3 regions of the Litoribrevibacter albus genome follow, and region 3 is predicted to be linked to each of the others. Evidence: riboswitches for the same ligand, from Rfam matches in the RefSeq annotation. Region 3 holds a riboswitch; each other region holds the start of a gene.
What was found. A riboswitch is a leader RNA that binds a small molecule or an ion and turns the genes downstream of it on or off. The one in region 3 is predicted to bind cobalamin.

Region 1 (3,279 bases), on a different contig from region 3:
CGTTAAACAACGATATGTAGATCTCATTGGTGAAGAAGATTTTGATCGTGTTGAGCAGTTTAAGCAGTGGTTGGATAAACACCCTCAACGTGACGACATCAAACAGTTTGTGATTACTTCCTACGAGTAATGTAAATGAATTCAACGCAGTAAGGAGACGAAATGCGTTTGCAGGAATTGGAAAAGTGGTTGGTAGAGGCGTTGGAAGACGCCAAGTTAGATAATGCTGAAAAAGCGGAGTTACGAGAAATTGTTCCGACGTTAACTCTGGAAGAAGGGCGTTTCGTTCGCAATAAAGCCTTTGCATTGGCCAGAGACGTAATCCGGGAAGACGTTAATCTGACCATGCCGGTGTTGAAATGGTTAGAGCAGGTTGTGAAAACCTTGGATTCAGCAGAAAACCCAACCTCGATTGCGAGCAGCGCATGCTTTAGCCCAGGTGATGAGTGTCGCCGCAAGATTGTGGATTTGTGTCATGGTGCTCGTCGTTCCATCGATATCTGTGTGTTTACCATTTCGGATGACAGTTTGAGCGATGCAATATTCAAAGCGCATCAGCGGGGTGTTCAGGTTCGAGTGATCACTGATAACGACAAGGCGAATGATCTTGGCAGTGATGTGGATGAACTGAGTAAGAAAGGTGTGCCGCTTCGGATGGACCGAACTGACAACCACATGCACCACAAGTTTGCCGTGTTTGATCAAACGACTTTGTTGAACGGTAGCTTTAACTGGACTCGAAGCGCTTCCCGGTACAATCAGGAAAACATTGCCGTCAGTGGCGATGTACGATTGTTGGAGCGTTTTAACAGTGAATTTGAGCGTTTGTGGAAAGAGTTTGCTTAAGGCCCTTTCGTTACGGACGTTATTTACAAATAAAAACAGCCCTGAAGAGGAAACCTTCAGGGCTGTTTTTGTATGTGATCGGGCATTTAAAGAATGCGCTTAATGAACGTATTTAAAGAAAGCACTTAAATCTAACGCACCGGAAAACCAGTCGGGAAGTCGGACATCTCGGCTAAGGTTGATAGCAACTCCTGATCATCTGAGGACTGGGCTGAACCTTCCCACTCTTCAAAATTTACCAGATCACTGATCTCCATTCTTGGTAACCAGCCTTTCGTCTCTAACTCTGGCTTGTCTTTAAAGTGCTCCACGTAGCCGATGCACAGGTAAGCAATGGGCACCACATGCTCAGGGATACCCAGGGTCGCTTTCAACTCATCTTCATGCATGATACTCACCCAGCCAACCCCTAAACCTTCTGTACGTGCGGCTAACCATAAGTTTTGTACCGCACAGACGGAGCTGTAGAGGTCCATGGTTTTCATATGCGTTCGACCGAGCACAGGTTTGCCGGTTCGGGTTCGGTCACAAGTGATGCAGAGATTAATCGGCGACTCTAAGATGCCTTCCAACTTTAAGTTCTTGTAGGTTTTCTGTTTGTCCTTATCGAACAGTTCTACCGCTTCTTTGTTCGCTTTTGAGAACAGCTGGTGTACCTGCTGTTTTTTCTGCTGAGAACGAATCACCAGAAAATTCCAGGGTTGCATGAAACCTACAGAAGGCGCATGGTGTGCGGCATAAAGAACACGCGCTAATACCTCGTCGGGCACGGTAGTAGGTAAAAACTGACCACGAACATCACGACGATTAAACACGGTTTTGTAGAGCGCATCACGCTCTGCCTCGGCAAAACGATGGCGCTCAGTAAGAGAGCTGGATTCCATATTAGTCCCCTTCAATGGAATGTGCGTGCAGGGTCCAGCTACAGCGCAGTTACACAATCAGGCCGGTCTACTGACTGAGGGTCATCCTTATACATCGCCTTCCCGGTGCTCAATTGAACAAGTCCAGTGGCTTGGCTGTGTATCACAGCCGATTGATGTATAAGTCGCCATCACAGGGCTGGGCGCGTTCCGGATTGTCACCGGATTCCCGATTCTCCCTCGGTGAAGCTGCGTTCATAATGATTATTTTTCATTAGAGCGACTGCTTTACACCTTGGGCACCTGACGTTTTGACAAGCTTTATAGGAGTTTAGCCTGGTTGGGTCAAGGAGAATTCTTAGGGATTTAGTTGACCTGCTTTCCCGTCAGCCGATAAAGTGGCAGCCTCGTGATTTATTCTTCTTTGGTCATTCAGGTTTAAGGGAAAGCCGTGCTTGAACTCATTTTAGGTGGTGCTCGTTCAGGAAAGAGTCGATTTGCTGAAGAACGGGCGTTGGCTTCAGGCAAACAACTTGTCTATCTGGCTACCGCAGAAACCCGGGATCGGGAAATGTCGGAACGCGTTAAACTGCATCAAGCCCGTCGCTCTGATCAATGGTCTTTGATTGAAGAACCGCTTGCGTTGGCTGAAGTCTTAAAACAGCACAGTCGAGCCGATAACTGTATTCTGGTGGATTGTTTAACCTTGTGGCTGACCAACTGTTTGTTGCAATCTGAAAATGTTCAGCAAGATCAGGCGTGGCAATCGGAGCGAGCTAAATTACTCGATACCCTACAGACGCTACCCGGTGATGTTATTTTTGTGAGTAACGAAGTCGGTCAAGGTGTGGTGCCGATGGGGGAATTGTCCCGAAAGTTTGTCGATGAGGCCGGTTGGTTGCATCAGGATTTAGCCAAACTCTGTGATACCGTGGTGTTTGTGGTGGCCGGTCTGCCCCAATTCCTCAAATCCTCCTCAATTCCTAAAACCTAGTTCTTAACTTATTTTTTGTCTTTAAAGGATCTGACTATGACTGCCTGGTGGACTCAAGCGATTCAACAGCCTAATGCAGAACAAGGTGAGCAAGCATCGGCTCATCAAAATCAGCTGACTAAGCCACCGGGATCATTGGGGCAGTTGGAAGACATTGCAATCCAATTGGCGGCTAATCAAAACACGTTGAAGCCGAAAGTCGATAACGTCGCCATACGCGTGTTTGCTGGCGATCATGGCGTTGTGGAAGAAGGTGTCTCTGCCTTTCCTCAAGCGGTTACTGTCGAAATGATTAAAAATTTCTGTGCCGGTGGTGCGGCCATCAGTGTGTTGGCGAAAGAGCAGGGCGCGGATTTCCAAGTGGTCAATGTTGGAACGGCAACGCCAGTGGAGGACCATCCTAAATTGATCAATCAACCGGTTGCAGCGGGCACTCAAAACTTTTGTCAGCAGGCAGCAATGACCGAGGCTGAATTTGAAGCCGCGCTTGGGTTGGGCAAATCCATTGCAGAACAAGCCCATCAAGAGGGTGCCCAACTCTTTATTGGCGGTGAGATGGGGATCGGCAACACCACA
Region 2 (3,279 bases), on a different contig from region 3:
CAGAAGTTTTTACTCTGACCCCATTGATTTGCTCTCCTTTTAAATCTAACCAAGCCGGTGCATAGAGCAAACAATGAGGCAAAGGTCGAGGCGCTTGCCAAGGCGTGTTCTGATCTTGTGATTTATCTGAAAAGAATTCCGAAGCTATATAGCGATAGAACTGCTGAAAGTTAACCGCGCCACCTTCACGAAGGTAACGCCAAATCTGAAACACAACTTCGTAATCTATCGTGGATTGACGCATCAACGATTCATCCAATGCGTCATCGCCGGGCACCAGCACCAACACCCGGTCTCGACCACCATTTGCCCAATTAATCAGTTGTTCCACACCGTAAGGCCAGTAGTTTTCGCCGCCAAGCACGGAAACTATCACCACCTTGGCATGATCAATCACCTTATCGACATACAAATCCAGCGCAGCCGGTTTGGTAAGATTCATCCAATTCGCAAGGCGTAACGAAGGATAATCGTCAGGAAGGGATTCGGCGGTATTGGCGAGCGCAGCCAAGGTACTATCAGCCGCAGAAAGAATCACTAAATCGGCAGGGGTTTGCTGAAGATCAACAATCCCCTCTTCGTCGTTAAACCCGCCAGGTTGTGCTGCGAATAAGTGCATCAGGAAATCAAGTCAGCTAACTGGAACTAAACTTCGGCTTTACGAAGCGCCGCTTCGATCTCGGCTTTTTCAATGCCTTTACCGATGAACACCAGCTGGGTTTTACGCGGTTCATCTTGTGTCCAAAGCCGATCAAAGTGTACGTCTAAACGCTTACCTACCGCCTGTAACACCTGACGCATAGGTTTACCCGGTAACGCGGCAAAACCTTTAGCTCGGAAGATATTCTTCTCGGCAATTAGGTCTTTCAAAATGCTTTGCAACGCATCACCTTGCACTTCGCCCAAGCTAATCACAAAAGAATCAAAGTGATCGTGTGCGTGTTCGTGATGCTCGCCATGTTCATGGTGGTGATCGTGGTGGGTATGAACGTGATCAATACGTTCTTCCGCAGCGGATTCAATGCCCATCAACACATCCAACGCCACTTCACCGTTGCTGGTGTAGATGGTTTTCACCGCTTCTGGAACACGGGCAGATACAACCGCTTCCACCTGCTTGCGTTGGGCTTCATCCAATAGATCGTTTTTACTGACAGCCACCAAATCTGCAGCACTTAGCTGATCGTCCAACAACTCTTTCAAGCTCGGATCATGATCCAGGTTTTCATCCGCCAAGCGTTGTTGTTGAACCAGATCGGTATCATGTGCAAAACGACCGTCAGCTACTGCAGGGCCATCGATCACAGTAATCACGGCATCAACGGTGCAATGCTGTTTGATCTCAGGCCAGTTGAACGCCTGAACTAATGGTTTAGGAAGAGCCAAACCTGAGGTTTCAATCAGGATATGGTCGATGTCATCACGACGCTCCACCAACTGCTTCATTACCGGCAGAAACTCTTCTTCCACCGTACAGCAGATACAGCCATTGGCCAGCTCGTAAATTCCATCCTGACCTGTTGCCGGTTGTGCGTTTTCGTCTTCACAATCCAGAGGACAGCTTCGTAATAGATCCGCATCGATGTCCAACTCACCAAACTCGTTCACAATAACGGCAATACGCTTGCCTTGGGCTTGCTTCAATACATTGGATAACAGAGTCGTTTTACCGCTTCCTAAAAAACCAGTAACCACAGTGGCGGGAATTTTTTTCAATTGCATGGCGAGTCCTCTTCAGTACGAAGCGCTTAAATCATCAGTACATGTGATAAATACATGTCGTAAATAAAATAGACGGAAAAAGACTAAGCCGATAAGCACACAAGAGAAAAGAACGACTCTTATGCAAAAGAAAGGAAAACCTTAAGATCAGCCCTAGTTGCAATCCCCGACAACCGGTTTATCGATCAAGGCAGGTCTACTGGCTCACAGCTCTGACGCTTTGATCACCTTCCCAGTTGAGTTCAATCGTTCTCAAAACCAGTGGTCTATTTGATCGTAGCTAACTGCATACAGTTGCGGGGACAGCCATCATTGCGTTGTTTGGACTCAAACAACATGATGTTCCCTATTAATCCCGAAGGAACCTAAAATCGAGCCGCAAAGTATAAAGAAAAAGCGTCCAAGAGTAATCACTTTCCGAGTACCACTTAGACCGATTTGCCGAATTCCGCTTTTATCATGCATAAAAAATCGCCATAATCCCGCCACTTTAGCTAGGCTATAGACAAAATTAATAAGAGAAGAAACCAATGAAATTGACGGATTTACCTAAGGACGCGGGCGTTTTAATTTGCGGTCATGGCAGTCGCGCAAAGATCGCTGAAAAAGAGTTTAGCTTACTGGCTTCGGGCCTTAGAGCACGCTATCCGTCATTAAATGTTGAGTACGGTTTCCTCGAATATTCTGCGCCAAACATTCACATGGCGTTGGATAAGTTGGTCGATAGTGGCGTGAAAACCATTTACGCCGTACCAGGGATGTTATTCGCAGCAACTCATGCTCAAAATGACATACCTTCAGTGCTGACCACCTACATGGAAAAGCACCCGGGTTTAACCATCGAATACGGTAAAGAGCTTGGCCTTCACGATGAAATGATCACGGCTTTCCAGACTCGTATCTTGGACGCATTAGGGCTAACAGAAACACCGAAAACTGGTGACCTTTATGACACCATGTTGGTGGTTGTCGGCCGTGGAACATCTGTGACAGAAGCCAATGCCGAAGCTGCAAAATTGACTCGAATTGTCTCAGAAAATCTTGGCTTTGGTTGGTCTGAAACTGTCTATTCTGGCGTGACTTACCCGTCTGTGGGTCGCGGTTTAGAAATGGCCGTTAAGCTGGGCTTCAAAAAGATTGTGGTTGCGCCTTATTTCTTATTCGGCGGCAAACTGATCGATCGTATTCATGGCTATGTAGACAAAGTAGCGGAAGAGAATCCTGACATTCAATTCCTCAAAGCGGATTACCTTCGAGATCAGGAACATGTGATCAATACTTTCATCGAACGCATCAATGAAACCATTTCTGGCCCTGCGCCGGCTTTAAGTTTGATGGAAGATTTCAAAGCACGTTTGGCTCGTGGCGAAGTGGACGTTCATCACCATCATGCGGAGTTTAAGCCGGAAGGCGAAGCTGCTCATACTCATGATCATGGACATGATCACAGCCATTCGCACTCGCATGATCACTCACACAGTCATAATCACTCACACAGTCATGATCACGGGCATTCTCATGATCACGATCACGGACACTCTCATAGCCATGACCATT
Region 3 (3,279 bases):
TTCCTCAAACTTCTGAAGTTGATGGATGGAAAACAGCACGGAACCAAGTAAAACAACGGCAAGGACTATGATATTAACTACGAGCAGTAGCTGTTTTGTATTACTCACTGCTCTATTTCACCTCAATGGCTTTGATTTGCCATACCGACTTATTGTAGTAGAGGTCGTTTCTGATCTCGGGGAAGTCAGAAAAAGGGAAGACCACATACAGAGGCCCACGATCAGAAAGCGTGAGTTGTTTTCCGTTTTCTGAGTCAGCAAGAATGACGCCGTACTTATCCAAATCATCAACACTGATTTCGGCCAGATAGTCATCCCAGGCGATCACAACAACAGTGCGACCTTTACTGCCTAGCAGTGTCAGTAAATCAGTAAACAGTGGGCCGCTATAAGTGACTGGAACTTCTGTGATATGACTGCTCGTGGTGATGCTTTTACGAGGAAGGTTATTGATCACATCACGGTCAATGATTGCCATGTCGTCCGCATTTGTGACAGTAATCGCTCCACTTACTTCCACAATGATATCGTCGGTGGGGTTCGACAAATCTGCATAGATGTAGGGATTTGGAAAGAAAAATAGCGGAAGGAAAGAAAACAGAAATCTAATGTGTTTAGGTGTCATACAGTCCACTCTCAACTCTTTTGTTAGATCGAGTATAGACCTAAAATGGTTAGAATGACGGCTTGGAATGTTGGTGGTCTATGACTCACTCCTCAAAAGAACAAACAATTGATCCTTCAATTTGTCCATTATGTGGTAAATCGAACCAGTGTCAGATGGCTGCTCCGCTATCTAAAGCAGGGAAATCTAAAGCTGGAAAGTCTGAAGAGATCAAAGCTAAAAACAATAACTGTGAAGACAATAACCCAGCTGATAGCAATCTTGAGTCAACCACACCTTGTTGGTGTGTCTCTGAGAGCTTTCCTGAAAATTACCAAGAGCAGTTAGCTGAGCGAGACATAGATACTCGATGCATTTGCCCAGGTTGTTTAGCTCAACTATCCCGCCGTTAAAACGACGCTTATCAATAATCCTCCCTTAACACTTGAAGTTACCTGGTGTCATCAGGATAATCGCGCCTCGCTTTAGGTAGGCGTGCCTTATTTTATTGCTCACAATTTTGATGTCAGTAACTAAGAGCGTGTCTTTAAACGGGAAGTTGCGTGCTTGTGTTATCACGTTTGATGAATACATCAGATGATATTTCACGAAATTCCAACGCTGCCCCCGCAACGGTAATGGAGTTAAGTTCAGCAATTAGCCACTGTGTTTAAGTTTTTAGAACATGCATGGGAAGGCGCTGAATGTAGATGGACAACTATCTTACTCCTAAGCCCGGAGACCGGCCTGAAAGCATTTACTCATGACGCAATGCGCTTTTCATTTTGATCATGATTTTTCATTTCAATGAAGAGGCTTGTGTGTTTTCACTGATACGTGCGGTGGGCACGTTAGGCGGTAGGATAATGATATTTAAATCTAGGCTTTCTCAAGTATTAGTTTCTAAAACGTTCGTTTCTTCAACCAATAAATCTCCGGCAATCGCATCGATGTTCGCTGCGGCTATGTTGATGCATCCAAACGTCCATGGTCAGTCGATAGAAAATTCTCAACCCAACACTATGGTCGTCACAGCTAACCGTACAGCCGTGTCTGTCGATGAGACGTTGTCGTCCGTTACTATCATCACACGAGAAGATATTGAACGTTCTCAAGCGCGTTCTACTGAAGAGCTGTTGCGTGATTTTGCCAATGTTACGATCAAAAACACTGGAGGACGTGGGAAGCAAAGTTCGTTGTTTCTTCGTGGCACTGCATCAACTCATACGTTGTTTTTGATTGATGGTGTAAAAGTAGGCTCTGCAAATAATGGTGCGACGGCATTTCAAAATATCCCTGTGGATCAGATTGAACGAATAGAGGTGGTGAAAGGGCCAAGATCCAGTCTCTATGGCTCAGAAGCTGCGGGCGGTGTGATCCAGATCTTTACTCGTAAGCAAAGCCAATCCGGATTTAGCCCGTTTATTCGCGTGGGGGCAGGATCGGATGATACACAAGAGGTGGCATTAGGTTTTGGTGTTCGTAACGATTCTGCTTCCCTGAATGCTACCTATAGTTATGAAGGCACCGATGGTATTGATGCTTACAAGCACTACGAAAGTGATGATGACGCGTTTGAAAATTCATCGTTAACGGTCAATTCAGACATTAAGCTGTCTGGTAAGACGAACCTGACATTCAATTATTTGCAGTCTCATACTCAAAATGAATTTGATGATTCATTTGGTTTCTATCCGAATCAGCAAAATAAAGATACTTTACGTGTACTGGGATTTGGCTTGAACAACGACATGACTCAATGGTGGTCATCGAGCATTCAGCTTGGCCGTAGTTGGGAAAAGTCACATACCTTTGCTAACTTCAAAAGGCTGTCGTCCTTCGAAACTAGACGGGATTCATTTTCCTGGATCAATGAATTTACGCCATCGGATGACGTGAGTGTTGTTGTGGGGTACGACTTCCAGGATGATCACTCAGACACCACCTCGAACTTTATTCAAAATGAGCGCAATAATCATGGTGTATTTACTCAAGTACAAATGCATGTTTCAGGGCATGATTTGGAGCTGAACCATAGATATGATGATAACGAGCAGTTTGGGTCTGAGCACACAGGTTCATTAGGCTGGGGCTACAGCTTCGAAAACGAGACTCGATTAAAGGCGTCTTATGGCACGGCTTTTGTCGCTCCGTCATTTAATTATCTATACCATCCAGGCTTTGGTTTCTGCTGTTCAGGAAACCCAGACTTAAAGCCCGAGAAATCGGATACGCTCGAACTGGGCATCAATGGCGTTTTAGAATCGGTTAACTGGTCGATCACCTGGTTCCGCACTCGCATTCAGGATTTGATCGTCTCCGAAGAGCCTTTCTATATTCCTGAGAACGTGAATCAGGCGAGAATTCAGGGGATGGAGTTTTCTGCCAATACGCGTTTTTTTGATTGGGTTATTCGCGGTGATTTATCTTTGCTAAGCGCAAAGAGTCGCAACGGCGTATATAAGGGGAATCGATTAATTAACCGTCCGACGCAAACTTTGTCGATTATGATGGATCGTGATTTTGGCCGTTTCTCTGCCGGTGCTTCTTTTGTAGCTGAAAATGAATCCTATGTGGATCAGGCAAATACGGTTGAGTTACCCGGCTATGCTACCGTCGATCTTCGTGTTGGCTACGAGGTGATTGATGGATTGAAGTGGCAGGCCAAGATCGAA

Region 1: linked by a shared signal. The riboswitch ahead of bluB (5,6-dimethylbenzimidazole synthase) and the one ahead of QQL66_RS10395 (TonB-dependent receptor domain-containing protein) in region 3 are both predicted to bind cobalamin.
Region 2: linked by a shared signal. The riboswitch ahead of cobW (cobalamin biosynthesis protein CobW) and the one ahead of QQL66_RS10395 (TonB-dependent receptor domain-containing protein) in region 3 are both predicted to bind cobalamin.

What each region holds. Positions count from the first base shown of each region.
Region 1 covers NZ_BSNM01000003.1:74,635-77,913, forward strand. Annotated here, with positions in the region: gene QQL66_RS02055 (TFIIB-type zinc ribbon-containing protein) at 1-130, shown strand, start outside; gene QQL66_RS02060 (phospholipase D-like domain-containing protein) at 163-846, shown strand; gene bluB (5,6-dimethylbenzimidazole synthase) at 978-1,730, opposite strand; cobalamin riboswitch at 1,774-1,977, opposite strand; gene cobU (bifunctional adenosylcobinamide kinase/adenosylcobinamide-phosphate guanylyltransferase) at 2,161-2,703, shown strand; gene cobT (nicotinate-nucleotide--dimethylbenzimidazole phosphoribosyltransferase) at 2,740-3,279, shown strand, end outside.
Region 2 covers NZ_BSNM01000003.1:127,539-130,817, reverse strand. Annotated here, with positions in the region: gene cobN (cobaltochelatase subunit CobN) at 1-619, opposite strand, end outside; gene cobW (cobalamin biosynthesis protein CobW) at 646-1,722, opposite strand; cobalamin riboswitch at 1,895-2,107, opposite strand; gene QQL66_RS02370 (sirohydrochlorin chelatase) at 2,253-3,279, shown strand, end outside.
Region 3 covers NZ_BSNM01000014.1:43,209-46,487, forward strand. Annotated here, with positions in the region: gene QQL66_RS10380 (ATP-binding protein) at 1-108, opposite strand, end outside; gene QQL66_RS10385 (putative pterin-binding protein) at 113-625, opposite strand; gene QQL66_RS10390 (cysteine-rich CWC family protein) at 706-1,017, shown strand; cobalamin riboswitch at 1,111-1,369, shown strand; gene QQL66_RS10395 (TonB-dependent receptor domain-containing protein) at 1,471-3,279, shown strand, end outside.